3 regions of the Mesorhizobium sp. B2-5-7 genome follow, and region 2 is predicted to be linked to each of the others. Evidence: predicted binding sites of a transcription regulator. Region 2 holds the regulator's gene; each other region holds the start of a gene.
What was found. The regulator PhoB, encoded in region 2, activates phosphate uptake and scavenging genes when phosphate is short. The targets are predictions, from matches to a motif close to TGTCATNNANCTGTCAT.
Positions count from the first base shown of each region.

Region 1: a site for PhoB is predicted at 3,002-3,018, ahead of FJ543_RS26985 (ceramide glucosyltransferase). Genes of this name have one in related genera too.
Region 3: a site for PhoB is predicted at 4,151-4,167, ahead of phnC (phosphonate ABC transporter ATP-binding protein). Genes of this name have one in related genera too.

Region 1 is NZ_VFUO01000007.1:177,346-184,356, forward strand. It holds gene FJ543_RS26975 (2'-deoxycytidine 5'-triphosphate deaminase) at 1-237, opposite strand, end outside; SAM riboswitch at 396-473, shown strand; gene FJ543_RS26980 (O-succinylhomoserine sulfhydrylase) at 530-1,720, shown strand; gene FJ543_RS26985 (ceramide glucosyltransferase) at 1,751-2,902, opposite strand; gene apaG (Co2+/Mg2+ efflux protein ApaG) at 3,122-3,514, shown strand; gene FJ543_RS26995 (Hsp33 family molecular chaperone) at 3,589-4,620, opposite strand; gene argF (ornithine carbamoyltransferase) at 4,768-5,679, opposite strand; gene FJ543_RS27005 (aspartate aminotransferase family protein) at 5,696-6,895, opposite strand.
Region 2 is NZ_VFUO01000002.1:449,573-456,583, forward strand. It holds gene pstB (phosphate ABC transporter ATP-binding protein PstB) at 1-640, shown strand, start outside; gene phoU (phosphate signaling complex protein PhoU) at 666-1,373, shown strand; gene phoB (phosphate regulon transcriptional regulator PhoB) at 1,393-2,082, shown strand; gene FJ543_RS09665 (ROK family protein) at 2,085-3,320, opposite strand; gene xylF (D-xylose ABC transporter substrate-binding protein) at 3,585-4,625, shown strand; gene FJ543_RS09675 (sugar ABC transporter permease) at 4,835-6,187, shown strand; gene FJ543_RS09680 (ATP-binding cassette domain-containing protein) at 6,198-7,011, shown strand, end outside.
Region 3 is NZ_VFUO01000002.1:742,026-749,036, reverse strand. It holds gene FJ543_RS11115 (carbon-phosphorus lyase complex subunit PhnI) at 1-248, shown strand, start outside; gene FJ543_RS11110 (alpha-D-ribose 1-methylphosphonate 5-phosphate C-P-lyase PhnJ) at 245-1,156, shown strand; gene phnK (phosphonate C-P lyase system protein PhnK) at 1,153-1,929, shown strand; gene phnL (phosphonate C-P lyase system protein PhnL) at 1,976-2,683, shown strand; gene FJ543_RS11095 (DapH/DapD/GlmU-related protein) at 2,680-3,318, shown strand; gene FJ543_RS11090 (DUF1868 domain-containing protein) at 3,405-4,115, shown strand; gene phnC (phosphonate ABC transporter ATP-binding protein) at 4,246-5,103, shown strand; gene phnD (phosphonate ABC transporter substrate-binding protein) at 5,215-6,123, shown strand; gene phnE (phosphonate ABC transporter, permease protein PhnE) at 6,183-7,011, shown strand, end outside.

The DNA of each region.
Region 1 (7,011 bases), on a different contig from region 2:
GACCGCGCCTTCGGTCAGACTGATCTCGTGCAGTTGCAGCCGATCGAGCTTTTCCGACACCTTGTGGTTGGGACCGGGCAGGAACGAGGCGCGAACCCGCCAGGCCCTTTCGCCCAATCTGAGATCAAGGCTTGCCGGCTGGATCTGGTCGGCATCGAGCGCGCGCGGCGACTTCAGCGCGCCGGACCGGAACAGCGCCGAAATGTCCTGATCGGGAAGAATGCCTGTCTGCCGCAAAGTCTGGCTCCGCCCCAAGACTGGTCTCTTTCGTTGCAGGTTCTTGTTTGTTGCAGGATCTTGCCGCAAAACCGCCGGGCACTTCTGCGGAACCTGCCTTGGTACAAACGTCTTAATGAAGCCGGCAATTGACGCAAGCGTGGCGCGGGTCTAAAGGGTCGTTATCCCGTGGTGATTTGGCCGGTCGGCTTGCAGCCACGTTAAACAAGTCGCTAAAGGACCGTCGGGCCGCAAGGCCGTATGGACCGGTTGCGACTTTCGCGGCCGGTTTTTTTGTGTCTGGAACAAAGCTATGAGCACCAAGAAGCGCAACTGGAAACCTCAGACGGCACTCGTGCATGGCGGAACCCTGCGTTCCGGCTTCGGCGAAACCTCCGAGGCGATGTACCTGACCCAGGGTTATGTCTATCAGACGGCGCAGGCCGCCGAGGCCCGCTTCAAGGGCGAAGAGCCTGGTTTCATCTATTCGCGCTACGCCAACCCGACCGTCGACATGTTCGAAAAGCGCATGTGCGCGCTTGAAGGCGCCGAAGACGCGCGCGCCACGGCGTCGGGCATGGCGGCGGTGACGGCTGCCCTTCTGTGCAGCGTCAAGGCCGGCGACCACATCGTGGCCGCGCGCGCGCTGTTCGGCTCCTGCCGCTGGGTGGTCGAGACGCTGGCGCCGCGCTATGGCATCGAGGCGACCTTGGTCGACGGCACCGAGATCGCCAATTGGGAAAAGGCGGTCAGGCCGAACACCAAGCTGTTCTTCCTGGAAAGTCCGACCAACCCGACGCTCGAGGTCGTCGACATCGCCGCCGTCGCCTCGCTTGCTAATTCGATCGGCGCGCGGCTGGTCGTCGACAATGTTTTTGCCACGCCGCTGCAACAGAAGCCGTTGCAGCTTGGTGCGCACATCGTCGTCTACTCGGCCACCAAGCACATTGACGGCCAGGGCCGCTGCCTGGGCGGCGTCATCCTGTCGGACAAGAAGTGGATTGACGAGAACCTGCACGACTATTTCCGCCACACCGGTCCCAGCCTGTCGCCGTTCAACGCCTGGACGCTGCTGAAGGGCCTGGAAACCTTGCCGCTGCGCGTGCGCCAGCAGACCGAGAGCGCCGGCAGGATCGCCGACTTCCTGGCCGGGCAGCCGCAGATCGCCCGCGTCATCTATCCCGGCCGCGCCGACCACCCGCAGGCCGATATCGTCAAGAAGCAGATGTCGGGTGGCTCGACGCTGATCTGCCTCGACGTCAAGGGCGGCAAGCCGGCGGCCTTCGCCCTGCAGAACGCCCTCGACATCGTGCTGATCTCGAACAATCTGGGCGATGCCAAGAGCCTGATCACCCATCCGGCGACGACCACCCACAAGAACCTCAGCGATGAGGCCCGCGCCGAACTCGGCATCGGGCCCGGTACGCTCAGGCTGTCGGTCGGCCTGGAGGATACGGACGATCTGCTGGAAGATATCGCGCAAGCCTTGAAGGCCACCAAATAGGTTTCGTCCAGGCAGCGTCGTCAGCAGCGATCAGGCGCTCGACGGCGTCTCCTCCAGTTCCGCCGTCTTGGTGCGGATGGTCATGGCGTTGCCGCGCCAGTCGACGGCGCCGCCGAGCCAGCCGCGCGCCCAGATGGCCGGGAGCATGACGTCCCGCGCGACCGTCGCCGTGATCATGCGCGTCGAGACGTGCCAACCCTTGGCCAAGGCCAGAGCGCATTCCGGAAGATAGAATGCCGTCAGCACGGCAATCGCGGTTGCCCAGAGGCTGACGCCGGCGCTCGCCGCGGCAATCAGCGCAAGAGCCAGCGGGACTGCCGCACCAGTCAGGATCTCGGGTGCGAAGAACAGCGGGAAGGTGACGCGGCGCAGGCGCGCCCAGCGGGCCTGGCGCGACCAGATTTCGCCAAACGTGCGCTGGCCGAGGGGCTGCTCGAAGGGCGCCGTAACGAGGTTGACACGCAGGCCGAGGCCGTTCACCAGCTTGGTTGCGGCGGCGTCCTCGGCGATCTCGGCGGCCAGCGCGCGTATGCCGCCATTGGCGTCCAGCATCGGCTTGTTCCACAGCATGCTCTTGCCCTGGGCGAAGCCGAGGCCGAGCGCCGCACCGGCATACTGCCAGCGGGCCTGCAATGTGTTGAGGAAGGCGCATTCGACGTCGGCCCAGAAACCATCTGGCCTGGAGCCGATCGGCGTCGAGCAGACAAGGCCGGTACCGTGCTGCCACGCCGCCATCATGTGCTCGACATAGTCCCGAGGCATCAGAACGTTGGAATCGGCAAGAATGACCCAGTCGTGGCGCGCCGCTTCCCAGCCTTTGACGCAATTGTTGAGCTTTGGATTGGCACTGACACGATCGTCGCCGATCAACAGCCGGGCCGGCACCTGCGGAAACCGGGCAATCGCCCTGTTTATCAGTTTCACCACCGGGTCGTCGGCATGGGCGACGCAGAAGATCAGTTCGTAGCGCGGCCAGTCGAGCGCGAAGGCGCGTTCCAGCGTCTCATGTGTGAATGGCTCGACGCCGCGCGACGGGACGACAATCGACACCGCCGGCGATCTGCCCGCCGGCGGGGCAATCGTGGTGCGCCGTTTCAGCTGTGAAGCGGCAAGCAGGATGCTGGCAGCGTTTGAGAGGATGAGTGCGGTCGAAAGCGAGGCGGATATGAGAGTGAGTTCCATCGAGATCTGGTCACTCCGGAAGTCGGCCCGCGTCGCGGCCGTTTTCAACAGTTCGACAGAGGGCCGAGTCGCCCGGTTCGCGCACACCACCATTGTCGTGTGTCACTTAAATGACATTCTTTGCCGGCACCTGCGTTTCAATCCCAGGCGCGACAAGACGCGCACGTTGACCTGCTCACCGCGAGCGTCGAAAGTCGTCGGATTGTTTTGGAGCCGCTCATGTACCGCGCCGTGACGCGCAACATCGAAGTGCAGGTCAGGCCGTTCTATATGGAGGATCGTTCAGATCCCCAGGAGAACCGCTACGTCTGGGGCTATCAGATAACGATCGACAACCAGTCTGACGAGTTCGTGCAGCTTCTGTCGCGCTATTGGCACATCACCGATGGTGCCGGCCGGGTCGAGGAGGTCCGCGGGCCGGGCGTTGTCGGCGACCAGCCGGAACTCAATCCCGGCGACAGCTATCAGTACACGTCCGGCTGCCCGCTCTCGACACCCTCCGGGATCATGGTCGGACGCTACACGATGCGCAACAAGCGCGGCGAGACGTTCGACATCGCCATCCCGGCCTTCTCGCTCGATCTGCCGGGGACAAGGCGCACGGTGAACTGAGGGCCGACGGTCGCGTCGCCCCTCATCCGCCCTTCGGGCACCTTCTCCCCGCAGAACGGAGAGAAGGAAAGGCTTTACTGAGCCGCAAACTCGGCTGGATCGAAGTCGTACTGCGTCGAGCAGAATTCGCAGGCGACATGGATGCCGCCATCCTCGGTGCTGTCCTTGATCTCCTGCGCTGAGAAGCCTTCGAGGATGCCACGGATCTTGTCGCGGGAGCATGAGCACTGGTCGGCCACGGGAACGCCGCCGAAGACGCGCACGCCATGCTCATGGAACAGACGATAGAGCAGCCGCTCGGCGCCGATGGTCGGGTCGATCAATTCGGTCGGCTCGATGGTGCCGAGCAAGGCCAGGAGTTCCTGCCAGGAATTATCGGCCGGATCGTGGACTCCCTCGCGCGGATCGCCGTCCCCACCCGGCAGGTCCGGAATGCGCATGCGCTCGGGCGATTGCGGCAGGAACTGCGCCAGGATGCCGCCGGCGCGCCATTGCTCGCGCGCGCCGCCGATCCCGGGCGTCAGCAGCTTGGCGACCGAGAGCCTGATATCGGTCGGGATCTGTTCCGACTGACGGAAATAGGTGCGCGCCGCGTCTTCCAGCGTTTCGCCGTCGAGCTGGACGATGCCTTGGTAGCGCTGAGTATGGGCGCCCTGGTCGATGGTCAGCGCCAGCACGCCGCTGCCAAGCAGCGTCTGCTGGGACGTCTCGCCTGCCGCGACCAGTGCTTCGAGCCGATCCGCATCGAAGCGTGCATAGGCACGCAGTGCCGAGGGCGTGGAGAAGTCCGCGACCAGCATGTCGACAGGCCCGTCGGTGCGGGTCTGCAGGATGAACTTGCCTTCGAATTTGAGCGAGGTGCCGAGCAGAACGGTCAGCACACAGGCTTCCGCCAGCAGGCGGGCGACCGGCTCGGGATAATCGTGGCGGCCAAGGATGGCGTCGAGCATCGGCCCAAGCTGGACCGTGCGGCCGCGCACGTCGAGCGGACCGACCTCGAAGGGAACGACGTGATCGTCGCCGGCGTAGCCGAACTCGCCGAGTTTGGGGTGATGTTCAGTCACTTGATGGCTTTCCAACATGACAAAGCTCCAGGGCGCGGCCATGCGGCCCTGGTGGGCACATGCGTCCAAACGCGCTTGATTTGCGTGATGCGGCGCAGATAGGCATCGCGCCGCCGCAGATCAAGCGCCTGGGCATTTCAGGCGCCTGGGCATTTCGGGCGTCCAAGACACTTCAAGCCCCAAGACACTTCAAGCACCGAGGCACCAGGCAAGCACTGCCTTCTGGGCATGGAGCCGGTTCTCGGCCTCGTCGAAGACCACCGAATGCGGCCCGTCGATGACCTCGTCGGTCACTTCCTCGCCGCGATGGGCCGGCAGGCAGTGCATGAACAATGCATCCGGCTTGGCCTTGGCCATCAGCGCCGCGTTGACCTGATAGGGCGAGAAGACATTGTGCCCGCGAGCACGGTGTTCCTGTCCCATCGATACCCAGCAATCGGTGACGATGCAGTCGGCCTGGTCGACGGCTTCCTCGGGCGAGCGGGTGAAATGCAGCTTGCCGCCATGCGCCTTGGACCAGTCGATATGCTTCTGCGCCGGTTCGCTGCCTTCGGGCACGGCGACGTTGAGATTGAATCGGAACCGTGCCGAGGCCTCGAGCAGCGAGTGCAGCACATTGTTGCCGTCGCCGGTCCAGGCAATCGTCTTGCCGGCCACCGGACCGCGGTGCTCCTCGAAAGTCATGATGTCGGCCATCAGCTGGCAAGGGTGGGTGTCGTCGGTCAGCCCGTTGATCACCGGAACGGTAGCATTCTCGGTCAGCTCCAGCAGCCGCTCATGCGAGGTGGTGCGGATCATGATCGCATCGACGTAGCGGGACAGCACCTTGGCGGTGTCGGCGATCGTCTCGGAGCGGCCGAGCTGCATCTCGGTGCCGGTCAGCATGATGGTCTCGCCGCCGAGCTGGCGCATGCCGACGTCAAAAGAAACGCGCGTGCGCGTCGACGGCTTGTCGAAGATCATGGCCAGCACCTTGCCTTCGAGCGGCTTGCTCCGCTCGCCGGCCTTGAGACGCGCCTTTCGCGTCACCGCATCATCCAGCATGAAGCGCAAATCGCCTTCGGAAACGGTGGAAAGATCGGTGAAATGGCGAACTGACATCAGGAATGGTTCCGGATTACTTCGCGGCGGCGGAGGCGATCGCCTCCGACAGGCCCTTGGCGCCGGCGCGGATGCGGTTGAGCGCTTCGTGAATCTCGGCGTCGGTGACGGTGAGCGGTGGCAGCAGGCGAATGACGTTGTCGCCGGCCGGAACCGCCAGCAAATGCTGGTCGCGCAGCGCCATGTTCACCTTGCCGTTGGGCATCGCGCATTTGAGGCCGAGCATCAGCCCGGTGCCCCTGATATCCTCGACAATTTCGGGGAATTCGTCGGCTATCGAGGCTAGCCCCTGCTTCATCAGCAGCGCCTTGCGCTGGACATCCTCCAGGAAGCCGTCTTCCAGAACGACGTCGAGCACGGCGTTGCCGACCGCCATTGCGAGCGGATTGCCGCCGAATGTGGTGCCGTGCACGCCGGCGGTCATGCCGACGGCCGCCTCGTCGGTGGCAAGGCAGGCGCCCATCGGGAAGCCGCCGCCAATGCCCTTGGCGATTGCCATGATGTCGGGCGTCACCGCGGACCACTCATGCGCGAACAGCTTGCCGGTACGGCCAATGCCGCACTGGACCTCGTCGTATATCAACAACAGGCCGTGCTGTTCGCAGAGCTGCCGCAGCCGCTTGAGCGACTGTGTCGGTACTGGGCGGATACCGCCCTCGCCTTGCACCGGCTCGATCAGGATCGCGGCGGTCTCGGGCGTGATCGCCTTCTCGGCGGCGTCGATGTCGTCGAAGCCAACCTGGTCGAAGCCTTCGACCTTGGGTCCGAAGCCCTCGAGATATTTGTACTGGCCGCCTGCCGCGATGGTCGCCAGCGTGCGGCCATGGAAGGCGCCTTCGAAGGTGATGATGCGGAAGCGCTCGGGATGTCCCTTGACGAAGTGGTAGCGCCGCGCCGTCTTGATCGCGCATTCCAGCGCCTCGGCGCCGGAATTGGTGAAGAACACCTTGTCGGCGAAGGTGGCATCAGCCAGCCGCTCGCCAAGTCTGCTCTGCCCCGGGATCTCATAGAGATTGGAGACGTGCCAGAGTTTCGCCGCCTGCTCGGTGAGGGCCGCGACAAGGTGCGGATGGCCATGGCCAAGCGAATTGACCGCGATGCCGCCGGCGAAATCGAGATATCGCTCGCCCTTGTCGGTAACCAGCCAAGTGCCTTCCCCATGGTCGAAGGCCAGGGGTGCGCGAGCAAAGGTCTCGTAAAGCGCCGAACCGCTCATTATATGCGTCTCCGGTACCGGAAAATCAAAAAAGCCGCCAAAGCGGCGGCCTTCTGCGGCTTATCGTGTTTTTCGGCCATGAAGTCAACGAAAACGTCGCGTAGTGGCGCGCGGCA
Region 2 (7,011 bases):
GGGTTGCGGAAAGTCGACGCTGCTGCGCGTCTTCAACCGCATCTACGAGCTCTACCCCAAGCAGACCGCCGAGGGTCAGGTGCTGCTCGACGGCCAGAACGTTCTCGACCGCTCGCAGGACCTCAACCTGTTGCGCACCAAGATCGGCATGGTGTTCCAGAAGCCGACGCCGTTCCCGATGTCGATCTATGAGAATATCGCCTTCGGCGTCAGGCTCTATGAGAAGATCGGCAAGGCCGAGATGGACGGCCGTGTCGAGCAGGCGTTGAAACGCGCCGCGCTGTGGAACGAGGTCAAGGACAAGCTCAATGCCAGCGGCCTCAGCCTGTCGGGCGGCCAGCAGCAGCGGCTTTGCATCGCCCGCACCGTGGCGGTCAAACCGGAGGTCATCCTGCTCGACGAGCCGGCCTCGGCGCTCGACCCATTGTCGACCGCCAAGATCGAGGAATTGATCGACGAGTTGCAGGCCGACTACACGATCGTCATCGTCACCCACAACATGCAGCAGGCCGCGCGCGTGTCGAAGCAGACGGCTTTCATGTATCTGGGCGAGCTGGTCGAATTCGACAAAACCGAGAAGATCTTCACGTCGCCTCGCGAGAAGCGCACGCAGGACTACATCACCGGCCGCTTCGGCTGATCTCACGCATACGAGGACCAGGATCATGGCCGAACACACAGTCGCAGCCTTCGACGAGGATCTCGGACAGATCAGCAAGCTGATCAGCGACATGGGCGATCTCGCCGGCACGATGGTCGGCGGCGCCACCAAGGCGCTGCTGAATTCCGACAACGCGCTGGCACAGCGCGTCGTCTCCGACGACGCCATCATGGACGCGCGCCAGCGCGAACTCGATGATCGCGCCATCACCCTGATCGCCAAGCGCCAGCCGATGGCCGACGATCTGCGTCATGTCGTCGGCTCGATCCGCATGGCGGGCGATCTCGAACGCATCGGCGACCTTGCCAAGAACATCGCCAAGCGCGTCGGCTCGGTCGGCCTCACCGCCACGCCGCGCGACTTGTCGCATTCCATCGACTCCATGGCGCAGCTGGTGCTGATCCAGGTGCAGGGCGTCGTCGAGGAATATGCGGCCGGCGATGCCGCCGCCCTCGCCAAGCTCAGGAATGACGACGAACGCATCGACGTCAAATACACTTCGGTCTTCCGCGAACTCCTGACCTACATGATGGAGGATCCCCGCAACATCACGGCTTGCACGCATCTTTTGTTCTGCGCCAAGAATCTCGAACGCATCGGCGACCATGTGACCAACATCGCCGAGAATGCGTATTATGTGCTGACCGGCACGCAACTGCCCGCCAACCGTCCGAAGCAGGACGAGACGGCGATGTCGGTGCCGGCGGCTTGACGGCAGGGATGATCGATCGATGATCGCGCCACGCATCATGGTGGTGGAGGACGAGGAGCCGCTGGGCGTGCTCCTCCGCTACAACCTGGAGTCCGAGGGTTACCAGGTCGAGGTGGTGACACGCGGCGACGAAGCCGAGATACGCCTCCAGGAAAACGTGCCCGACCTGCTGGTGCTCGACTGGATGGTGCCGGCGGTTTCCGGCATCGAACTCTGTCGGCGCCTGCGCATGCGGCCCGAGACGGAGCGATTGCCGATCATCATGCTGACGGCGCGCGGCGAGGAGAGCGATCGCGTGCGCGGCCTCTCGACCGGCGCCGACGACTATCTGGTCAAGCCGTTCTCGACGCCGGAATTCATGGCCCGGGTCAAGGCGCTGCTGCGCCGCGCCAAACCGGAAGTGCTGTCCAGCGTGCTCAAGGTCGGCGACATCGTGCTCGACCGCGAATCGCACCGGGTCTATCGCAAGAAGAGCGAGATCCGGCTCGGACCGACCGAGTTCAGGCTGCTCGAATTCATGATGCGCCATCCCGGCCGCGTGTTCTCGCGCAGCCAGTTGCTCGACAATGTCTGGGGCGAGACGATCTACATCGACGAGCGCACCGTGGATGTGCATGTCGGCCGCCTGCGCAAGGCGGTCAACAATGGCCGCATGCCCGATGTGATACGCACCATCCGTGGCGCGGGCTACGCAATCCGCGAGGATTGAGATCAGGCCACGTTCTTGCCGGATCTCACCTGCACGCCCGGCGCGAAGATCTCCTGGTCGACGAAGGTGAGCGCGCGCATGGCGCAGCCCTCGCGGATCAGCGGCAATTCGTTCGGCTCTGTATCGAAGGAAATCGACGTCGAATGCTGGCCGCCGGCGGTCTGGGCGATGGCCTCACGCAAGGCCGGCTCGATCAGATCGAAGGCGGCGGCGCTGACGCCGACCATCGCAACCGGCGCCGGATCGATCAGCGCGAACAAGCTGCCAAGGCCATAGCCCAGCGCCTCGCCGGCCTTGCGATAGGCCTCGCGCTCCGGTCCGTCTCTTTCGCGCGCCGTGGCCGCCAATGCGCGCATGTCGGCGTCGCTGACGTCGACCGGTTTGGCGTCCTCACCCATCTGTCCTGCATTACGCCAGATGGCATAGTTGCCGGCATAGGCCTCGACGCAGCCGCGCCGCCCGCAGCGGCAGAGCGCGCCGCCGGGGCGATGGATCATGTGGCCGAACTCGCCGCCTGAGGAATGGGTGCCGGTGAACAGCTCGCCCTTCAGCACCAGGCCCATGCCGATGCCGTGCGAGAGCAGGATGGCGATGAAGTCGTCGCGGTAGCGCTCGGGGTCGCGCCAGCGCAGCGCCACAGCCATCATGTTGCAGTCGTTCTCCATGGTGGCGGGGATGCCGAATTCGGCTTCGAGTATATCGGCGAAGGCAATGTCCGTCTGCGGCGTGATCGGCGACCACAGCATGGCGCGCGCCTCGGTGTCGGTGATGCCCTGGATCGCCAGCGCGATGCGGGCAATGCTGGCGACATCGAGGTCGGGATCCTCGAGGCGGCGCCGGACGATGGCCACGCATTCGCCGATCAGCGCCTCGCGCGACATGGTCAGCGTGTCCAGCCGGCGCTGCTCCTCCGATATCACCTGGCCGGCGTAGTCGATGACGGCGACGGAGAGGAAATTCAGCGACAGCACCAGGGTCATGACCGCCGCGGCCTCGGGGTTGAGACAAAGGCCCACCTGCGGCCGGCCGCGTTTCAGTGAGCCGGCCTCGTTCGGCTTGCCTTCGCTCAGGATACCTTCGCCGATCAGGTCGGCTGATATCGCCGATATGGTCGAGTGGCTGAGGGCGGTAGTAGCGGCGATCTCGGTGCGCGAGGGCTGGCCACCCCGGCGCACGGCTCCAATCACCATTGCGCGGTTGCGCCGGCGCAGATCGTCGTGGCGGATTCCGACCGACATCATTCCCTCCCCGTCGCCGCGGTTCTTGACGCCCCCTCGAACACCTCCGGCAACGGGTCGAATACTGGCAGAAGCGGCTGGGGCTGTCATTTATTTATTGCGGGGCTCGAAAAAAGGCTTCCGGCACCTCAAAATCCGTCAGAATCAATGTTGACAGTGCTCAGGCGATGGATCAGTGTTTTTTCGAGGCTCGAAAAAATAGGGCCTTTGTGCCGGCCTTAGGGCCAGTTTGGTCGCGCCACACGCGGGCGCAGGGAGGATATCATGAAGAGATTCACAGTCGCCGTTCTGGCGGGTGTCGCCATGTCGCTGACGCTGGCGTCGGTCGCGCAGGCGAAGGGCAAGGTCATCGGCGTGTCGTGGTCCAACTTCCAGGAGGAGCGCTGGAAGACCGACGAGGCGGCCATGAAGAAGGCGATCGAGGCCGCGGGCGACAAGTACATTTCCGCCGATGCGCAGTCCAATCCCGGCAAGCAGCTGACCGATGTCGAGAGCCTGATTTCGCAGGGTGCCAATTCGCTGATCATCCTGGCGCAGGACGCGTCGGCCATCGGCCCGGCGGTACAGAAGGCGCTCGACGAGGGCATTCCGGTCGTCGGCTATGACCGGCTGATCGAGAACAAGGACGTCTTCTACCTGACCTTCGACAACAAGGAAGTTGGCCGCATGCAGGCCCGCGAAGTGTTCAAGGTGAAGCCTGAGGGCAATTACGTCTTCATCAAGGGCTCCGGCGCCGATCCGAATGCCGACTTCCTGTTCTCGGGCTCGATGGAAGTGCTGAAGGCGGCCATAGACAGCGGCAAGATCAAGAATGTCGGCGAAGCCTATACGGACGGCTGGCTGCCCGCCAACGCCCAGAAGAACATGGAACAGTTCCTCACCGCCAACGACAACAAGGTCGACGCCGTGGTCGCCGCCAATGACGGCACCGCCGGCGGCGTCGTCGCGGCGCTGACGGCGCAGGGGCTCGCCGGCACCGTGCCGGTCTCCGGCCAGGACGGCGACCACGCCGCGCTCAACCGCATCGCGCTCGGCACCCAGACCGTATCCGTGTGGAAGGACGCGCGCGAACTCGGCAAGAACGCCGCCGAGATCGCCTCGCAACTCGCCGACGGCAAGAAGATGACCGACATCGCCGGCGTGAAGGACTTCACGACGCCTGGCGGCAACACCGTCAAGTCGCTGTTCCTGACCCCGGTGGCCATCACCAAGGACAATCTCAACCTCGTCATCGACGCCGGCTGGATCAAGAAGGACGAAGTCTGCACGGGCGTTGCCGCGGGCAGCGTCGCGGCCTGCAACTGAGCTTGATCGCCTGAACAGCCGGAAGCGCCGCGGCGTTCCAATTTCCTTGTTTTCGCAATTCCGGACGAAAAACCGCTACGCACTTTTCCTGGAATTGCTTCCAAGCCGCGGCGTTTTCCCGACAAGATTTGTGTTTCCGCCGCTGGCGGCTAACTTCTGGGCTCTGGTCCGGCATCCGCGTCAGGCGGCAAGCCGCTGGGAGGACATCCATGACCGACACGACCGCAACCTCGCAGGCCGATACGGCGCGTGCGTCGGAACTCGGCGCGGTCGCGCGTTTCCTGAAGGCGACCGAGATCGACACCCGCATGCTCGGCATGATCGGCGCGCTGCTGCTGATCTGGGTCGCGCTGCATGTGATTTCGAGCCTGCGTCTCGGCGTCAATCCGCTGGATTTCGACAGCCGCACGTTCCTCACGCCACGCAATCTGTGGAACCTGTCGGTGCAGACGTCCGCGGTCGCCATCATGGCCTGCGGCATGGTGCTGGTCATCGTCATGCGCAACATCGACCTGTCCGTCGGTTCCGCCGAGGGCTTGATCGGCATGGTCATGGGCTTTGCGCAGGTACATTTCCTGGTTCGGTTCGTGGGACTTGAACTCGGCAACCCATGGATCTGGGTCCTGGCACTGGTCATCGGTCTGGCGCTCGGGCTTTTGATCGGCGCCTTCCAGGGCTTCGTCATCGCCTATCTCGAAGTGCCGGCCTTCATCGTCACGCTGGGTGGCCTGCTGGTCTGGCGCGGCGCCGCCTGGTGGGTCACGTCAGGCCAGACGGTGGCACCGCTCGACGCCACTTTCCAGCTGATGGGCGGCGGACCGGCCGGATCGATCGGCGCCACCTGGAGCTGGATCGTGGGTATCGTCGCGTGCCTGGCCGTCGTGTTCGCGCTGTTCAACGGGCGGGTCCAGCGCAAGCGCTTCCGCTTCCCGCTGCGGCCAATCTGGGCCGAGACGCTGCTCGGCGTCATCACCTGCGCCGTCATCATGGGCGCGGTCTGGCTGGCCAACTCCTATCCATGGCCGATCGGGATCGTGAACCGGTACGCGGCCGCCAACAACATCACCGTGCCGGAGGGCGGGCTGTTCATCGCCCACGGCATCGCCATACCGGTGCTGATGGCGGTCGCCGTCGGTCTGGTCATGACCTTCATCACCAACCGCACCCGTTTCGGCCGTTATGTCTTTGCCATCGGCGGCAATCCGGAAGCGGCCAATCTCGCCGGCATCAACACGCGCTGGATCACGATGAAGGTGTTCATGATCATGGGCGTGCTGGCCACGATCGCCGCCGCCATTTCGTCGGCCCGGCAGAACTCGTCCACCAATGTGCTGGGAACATTGGATGAGCTGCTCGTCATTGCCGCGGCCGTCATCGGCGGCACCTCGCTTGCTGGCGGCTCGGGAACCATCATCGGCGCCATGCTCGGTGCATTGCTGATGCAGTCGCTGCAGTCGGGCATGGTGCTGCTCGGTGTCGATTCGCCGTTGCAGAGCATCGTCGTCGGCGCCGTGCTGGTCATCGCGGTCTGGCTCGACACCGTCTATCGCAAGCGGGTTTAGGGAAACGACCATGGCTGACAAAACCGCTCCCGTAACGGCCCTCACAACTGCGCCCACTGGCACGCCGCTGGTCGACATGCGCAACATCTCGATCGCCTTCGGCGGCATCCGCGCCGTCGACGACGCCTCGATCGATCTTTTCCCCGGCGAGGTCGTGGCGCTGCTCGGCCACAACGGCGCCGGCAAGTCGACGCTGATCAAGATCCTGTCCGGCGCCTACAAGCGCGATGCGGGGCAGATCTTCGTCAATGGCGAGGAGGCAGCGATCTCCAACCCGCGCGACGCCAAGAAATACGGCATCGAGACGATCTACCAGACGCTGGCGCTGGCCGACAATGTCGACGCCGCCGCCAACCTGTTCCTCGGCCGCGAGCTGATGACCGCCTGGGGCACGCTCGACGACGTCGCCATGGAGGCCGAGGCGCGCAAGGTGATGGGGCGGCTCAATCCCCGCTTCCAGCGCTTCAAGGAGCCGGTGATCAAGCTGTCGGGCGGTCAGCGGCAATCGGTGGCGATCGCGCGCGCGATCCTGTTCAATGCCCGCATCCTGATCATGGACGAGCCGACGGCGGCACTTGGGCCCCAGGAAACCGCCCAGGTCGGCGAGTTGGTCAGGCAGCTCAAATCCGATGGCATCGGCATCTTCCTGATCAGCCACGACATCCACGACGTGTTCGAGCTGGCCGACCGTGTCTGCGTGATGAAGAACGGCCAGGTGGTCGGCACCGCCCGCACGACTGACGTCACGCAGGACGAGGTGCTTGGGATGATCATCCTGGGCAAATGTCCTCCAGGTGCCATACCGGGGCCGGGTGCGCTGAAGA
Region 3 (7,011 bases), 290 kb from region 2:
TGGCGCTCTGCGACCGCGCCTTGCGCGCCTCCGAGCTCGGCGAGGATATCGTCGCCGCCGCCCAGGACGAGGAGTTCGTCATCTCGCACTCCGACAATGTCCAGGCCACCGGCTTCGTCGAGCACCTGAAGCTGCCGCACTACGTCGACTTCCAGGCCGAACTCGATCTCGTACGTCGCATGCGCGCCGAGTACGAAGCACGCGAGAATCCAGCGAAGGCGGAAGAAAAAAAGGAGGCAGCGGAATGACTGCGCAACCGACAGACATCGCCACCTACAACTTCGCCTATCTCGACGAGCAGACCAAGCGGATGATACGCCGCGCGATCCTCAAGGGCATCGCCATTCCGGGCTACCAGGTGCCGTTCGCCTCGCGCGAAATGCCGATGCCCTATGGCTGGGGCACTGGCGGCGTGCAGGTCACCGCGTCGATTATCGGCCCCGACGATGTGCTCAAGGTCATCGACCAGGGCGCCGATGACACCACCAATGCCGTGTCGATCCGCGCCTTCTTCAAGAAAGTCGCTAACGTCGCGGTCACCACCGATACCGCCACCGCCACCATCATCCAGACCCGTCACCGCATCCCCGAACATCCACTCACGGCGGGCCAGGTGCTGGTCTACCAGGTGCCCATCCCCGAACCGCTGCGCTTCCTCGAGCCGCGCGAGACCGAAACGCGGAAAATGCATGCGCTGGAAGAATACGGCCTCATGCATGTGAAGCTCTATGAGGACATCGCCAAGCACGGCCGCATCGCCACCACCTATGCCTATCCGGTCAAGATCGAGGGCCGCTATGTGATGGACCCGTCGCCGACGCCAAAATTCGACAATCCCAAGATGCACCGCTCGCCGGCCCTGCAGCTGTTCGGCGCCGGCCGCGAAAAGCGCATCTACGCCGTGCCGCCCTTCACCGATGTGGTGAGCCTCGACTTCGAGGATCATCCGTTCGAGGTGCAGACTTTCGATCAGCCCTGCGCGCTATGCGCGGCCGAGAATGTCTATCTCGACGAGGTCATCCTCGACGACCATGGCGGCCACATGTTCGTCTGCTCCGACACCGATTATTGCGAGAAGCGGCGCGCCGACGGCCATCGCGGCCACCTTGCCCCCGAAACCGATCTTGCCGCAGGAAACATGGAGCCGGCGCAATGACCGACGAACCGCTGCTGCGCGTCTCGGCGCTCTCCAAGTTCTATGGCTCGCGGGTCGGCTGCGACAATGTCTCCTTCGACCTGTGGCCGGGCGAGGTTCTGGCGGTCGTCGGTGAGTCCGGCTCCGGCAAGACGACGCTCCTCAACTGCCTGTCGACGCGGCTGCTGCCTTCCTCCGGCACCGCCAGCTACCGCATGCGCGACGGCCAGTTCCGCGAGCTCTACCGCATGAGCGAGGCCGAGCGCCGCTTCCTGATGCGCACCGACTGGGGCTTTGTCCATCAGAACCCAGCCGACGGCCTGCGCATGACGGTCTCGGCCGGCGCCAATGTCGGCGAACGGCTGATGGCGGTCGGCGACCGCCACTACGGCAAGATCCGCGCCACCGCGGTCGACTGGCTGTCGCGCGTCGAGATCGAGGAAGACCGCATCGACGACGAACCGCGCGCCTTTTCCGGCGGCATGCGTCAGCGGCTGCAGATCGCCCGCAATCTCGTCACCGGGCCAAGGCTGGTGTTCATGGATGAGCCTACAGGTGGCCTCGACGTCTCGGTGCAGGCCCGCCTGCTCGACCTGTTGCGCGGCCTTGTCACCGATCTCGGCCTTGCCGCGATCGTCGTCACCCACGACCTCGCGGTGGCGCGGCTTCTGTCGCAGCGCATGATGGTGATGAAGGATGGCCGCGTCGTCGAAAGCGGCCTCACCGACCGCGTCCTCGACGACCCGCGCGCGCCCTACACGCAATTGCTCGTATCCTCGATTTTGCAGGTGTGATGATGGCGCGTGTCCCGCCGACGATCAACGATTGGAGAACTTTCTGATGCCGACCCCACTCGTTGTTTCCGACGTTGCCAAAAGCTTCACCATGCATCTGCGCGACGGCATCAAACTCCCTGTCGTCGCGGGTGTCTCGTTCTCGATCAAGGCGGGCGAATGCACCGTGCTCGGTGGTCCGTCCGGCGCCGGCAAGAGTTCGATCCTGAAGATGCTCTACGGCAACTACGCCGTCGACGAAGGCCAGATCATCGTCAGGCACGAGGACGGACTGATCGACCTCGCCCATGCCAGCCCGCGCACCGTGCTTGCCGTACGCCGGCAAACGATCGGCTATGTCAGCCAGTTCCTGCGCACCGTGCCGCGCGTCTCGGCTCTCGACGTCGTCGCTGAGCCACTGGTTGAACGCGGTGAGGAGCGCGAGGCAGCCCGAGCCAAGGCACGCGCGTTGCTGGCCCAGCTCAACCTGCCGGAAAAACTCTGGATGCTGCCGCCGGCAACCTTCTCGGGTGGCGAGCAGCAGCGTGTCAACATCGCGCGCGGCTTCATCACTGAGCACCCCATCCTGCTGCTCGACGAGCCGACCGCATCGCTCGATGCGACGAACCGCGACGTGGTGATCGAACTCATCGCCGCCAAAAAGGCGGCGGGCGTCGCCCTGCTCGGCATCTTCCACGATCACGATGTGCGCGAGGCGGTGGCCGACCGCATCATCGACGTCACCGCCTTCGCTCCGGGAAAAATCGCCGCATGACCAGGAAGCTATCGGAGACGCCGCTGGTTCACCCGACGGCGGAGGTGCACAACTCGACACTCGGCCGCTGGACCGAGATCGCCGACCGCAGCCGGGTTTCGGAAAGCGAGCTCGGCGACTATTCCTACATGATGCAGGACTGCGCGGTCTGGTGCGCGACGATCGGCAAATTTGCCAACATCGCCGCCAGCGTGCGCCTCAACGCCACCAACCACCCGACCTGGCGGCCGACGCTGCACCACTTCACCTACCGCGCCTCCGACTATTGGGACGACGCCGAGCATGAGAGCGAATTCTTCGCCGAGCGCCGCGCCAAGCGCGTCATCATCGGCCACGACACCTGGCTCGGCCACGGCTCGACCGTCCTGCCCGGCGTCACCGTCGGCGACGGCGCCGCCGTTGGCGCCGGCGCGGTCGTCTCGAAGGACGTCGCGCCCTACACGATCGTCGCCGGCGTGCCGGCAAAACCGATCCGCGAGCGCTTCGACCGCCGCACCGCCGAGCGCTACCAGGCGCTTGCCTGGTGGGATTGGGATCACGCGAGGCTGCGCGCCGCGCTCGATGATTTTCGGGAGCTGACGGCCGAAGCGTTTTTGGAGAAACACGAAGAACGGGCATCGGGCAAAGAGGCATAGCCCTCACATCATCGTCATATCGCCGGCTTGTTCATACCCTTGACACAGGACTCGGACAGGACGCGATCTCCTTGAAGGAGATCGCCATGCTCGACACTGTCAGACCCTCGCTCGCCGGATTCTTTGCCGGCTCCGATCCGGCGTCGCCGGCGCATCTCGGCACGCGCTACGACGCGTCAGGCAACTTCCTCCTCGAGCCGGGCAACACCGTCGTCAGCCATCTGGTCAGCGGCTCGCCTTCGGAAGCGGTGGTGTTGGCCGTCCGCGAGAAGATGCTGGCAATGCCTGATGCCGACCGCCTCGCCTTCACGCCGGTTTCCAGCCTGCACATGACCCTTTTCCAGGGCATAATCGAATATCGCCGTCGCCTGCCCTTCTGGCCGCGGGACGTGCCGCTCGACACCAGCACCGACGCCATGACCCGCCTCTATCTGGAGCGCCTGAAGGGGTTCCAGGGCTTCGGCCCTTTCAACATCAAGGTGGCCGAGGTCCTGCCGACCGGCCTCACCGTTGCCGGCGCGACCGACGAGGATGCGCGCATCATGCGTGCATGGCGCGATGCGCTCGCGGTGCCGTTCGGCTACCGGCATCCCGATCACGACACCTACGTCTTCCACATCACCTTCGCCTATCAGATCCAGCGCTTTGATGATGATAGGGCCGCCGGGTGGCAGGCGCTGTTTGACGATTGCCTGGCGCTTTTCGCGCGCCAGGCGCCGGTGATCGAGATCAAGGCTCCCGCCTTCTGCGCGTTCCGCGACATGAAGCATTTCGAGGAATTGCTGGTGCTCGGCTGATCGCCCGCAAGGCGCCAGTCGCCGCGCCTGTGGAGCGTAACAAAACTGACATCATCGCGACACGGCAGGTTCATGAGGTTGCGTTAGGCGAATGCCTGACGATCAATATGGACCGGACTGGAACCAGCCCATGTCAGCAAACTCTGCCACGCTCGAAATCCGCGGCGTCAGCCGACGATTTGGCAAGAACACCGCAGTCAGCGACGTGAACATCTCGATCCCGCAAGGGCAGATGGTCGGTGTCATCGGTCGTTCGGGTGCAGGCAAATCCACTCTTCTTCGCATGATCAACCGTCTTGTCGACCCCAGCCAGGGGTCGATTTTTTTTGACGGCGCCGAGGTCTCCCGGCTGCGCGGCTCGCCGCTGCGGCGCTGGCAGCGCGACTGCGCCATGATCTTCCAGCAGTTCAACCTGGTGCCGCGCCTCGACGTGCTGACCAACGTGCTGCTCGGCAAACTGAACCACCGTTCGACCCTGTCCAATCTTCTCGGCATGTTTTCGCGCGCCGAGTGCGCCGAGGCGGTCGCCGCGCTCGAGCGGCTCGACATCGCCCGCACCGCACTTCAGCCCGCCGGCACGCTGTCGGGCGGCCAGCAGCAGCGCGTCGCCATCGCCCGCGCCATGATGCAGCAGCCCAGGGTGATCCTCGCCGACGAGCCGATCGCCTCGCTCGACCCGCTCAACGCCAAGGTGGTGATGGATTCTCTGCAGGACATCAATCTGCGCGAAGGCATCACCGTTGTCACCAATCTGCATACGCTCGATACCGCCCGCACCTATTGCAACCGCATCATTGGCATGGCCGGCGGCAAGGTCGTCTTCGACGGGCCGCCCGAAGAGCTCGACCGCCAAGCCGTGCGTCTTGTCTATGGAGCCGACAGCAATGGCGGCGAGATATCGGAGGTCATTACCTCCACCAGTGTTGCCTTCAAGCAGAAGATCGCCGCATCCGCCGGACCGCTCGAGCCCGCATTCCCGGGATACTGAGCCCAGTAAGGGCCAATAGCGAGCAGCCTGGATCGTCCGTCCGCGTCAAGGGCACTTGTCAAGATCAAGAACGCTGCCGGCGCGGGGCCGGAACTTACAGGAGAGATATCAATGTTCAGGAAGATGGTTTTCGGTGCCGTTTCGGTGCTCGCCATGGCCACCAGCATGGTCCATGCCGCCGACATGAAGGAATTTCGCGTCGGCATTCTCGGCGGTGAAAACGAAACCGACCGGCTGCGCAACTACCAGTGCCTGGCCGATCACCTGAAGGCAGAGTTTGGCTTCGAGAAGGTTTCGCTGTTCCCCGCCGCCGACTATGACGGCGTCATCCAGGGCCTGCTCGGCGGCACGCTCGATTTCGCCGAACTCGGCGCTTCCGGCTACGCCAGCGTCTATCTCAAGGATCCGAAGGCGGTTACCCCGATCCTCACCACCAAGCAGACCGACGGCTCCACCGGCTACTATTCGATCGGGCTGGCGCTGAAGACGTCGGGGATCACCGACATCAAGTCAGCCAAGGGCAAGAAGCTCGGCTATGCCGATCCGGATTCGACCTCCGGCTACCTGATCCCGCTGACCCAGATTCCGAAGACCACCGGCGCCTCGAACGAAACCTACTTCGCTTCGACCCAGTTCAATGGCGGCCACGAAAACAACGTTCTGGCCGTGCGTGACGGTAAGGTAGATGTCGCGGTCGACGATTCCTCGGGCATCGGCGACTTCAAGAACGGCTACACCTCCGGCACCTTCCACAAGGAAGTCGCCAAGGGCGCCGTCGACCCTAACGACTTCGTCGAAGTCTGGCGCTCGGGCCTGATCCCGAACGGCCCGCTTGTCGTGCGCACCGCGATCGGCGACGACATGACCGCCAAGCTGGCGGCCTTCTTCACCGACCTGCCCAAGAAGGACAAGGCTTGCTTCGAAGGCGTCGAAGGCGGCGATTTCACCGGCTACGTTCCGGTGAAGCCGGACTTCTACAGCGTCATCGTCGAAGCCCGTAAGGCAGCCATCGGCGGCTAACGGCGAAATTGCAAAAGGGCGGTACCTCATCAAGTACCGCCCTTTTTGCATCTCCGATCATGACCCTTTCCGTGACAGCCCCCTCCGGCGCCACCCACGAGATGGCCGATGCCTGGCGACGCCAGACGTCGCTGCGCCGGTTCTATACCGTGCTGGGCGTCGGCCTGCTGCTTGCCGCGATGCTTTCCAGCATGTGGTTCGCCGACGAAGCCAACGCCGGGCACTTCTTCGACCGGCTGCCGCATATTCTGGATTTCCTGAGCTGGCTGGTCCCCAAGGACTGGAACGACGTCTGGCGGGCGCTGTTCGACATTGCCTCGCCGCATGATACCGGCACCCAGGAATTCAACTTCCCGCTCGGCCGCGTCTACGTCTGGGACGGTTTCTACATCCCCGAATATGTCGAGCTGATGCTGACCACCGTGAACGTGGCGCTGGTCTCGACCTTCATCGGCTTTGTCTTCGCCGTGCCCTTTTCCTTCATCGCGGCGCGCAACCTGACGCCTCATCCGGCACTGAGGCTGGTGGTCAAGCGCTTCATGGAATTGCTGCGTGCCTTTCCGGAGATCGTCATCGCCGGGCTGTTCGCGGCCATCGTCTCGACCGGTCCGATCGCCGCCATCATCGCCATCGGCCTGCATTCCATCGGCGCACTCGGCAAGCTGTTCTACGAGATCAACGAGAACATCGACATGCGAGCCGAGGAAGGCCTGCGCGCGGTCGGCGCCAACTGGCTCGAGCGGGTTCGCTTTGCCGGCCTGCCGCAGGTGTTGCCCAACTTCATGTCGTACACGCTGCTGCGCGTGGAGATCAACGTCCGCGTCTCGACCATCATCGGCGCCGTTGGCGGCGGCGGCATCGGCGAAGAGCTGAAGCTCTCCATCTCGC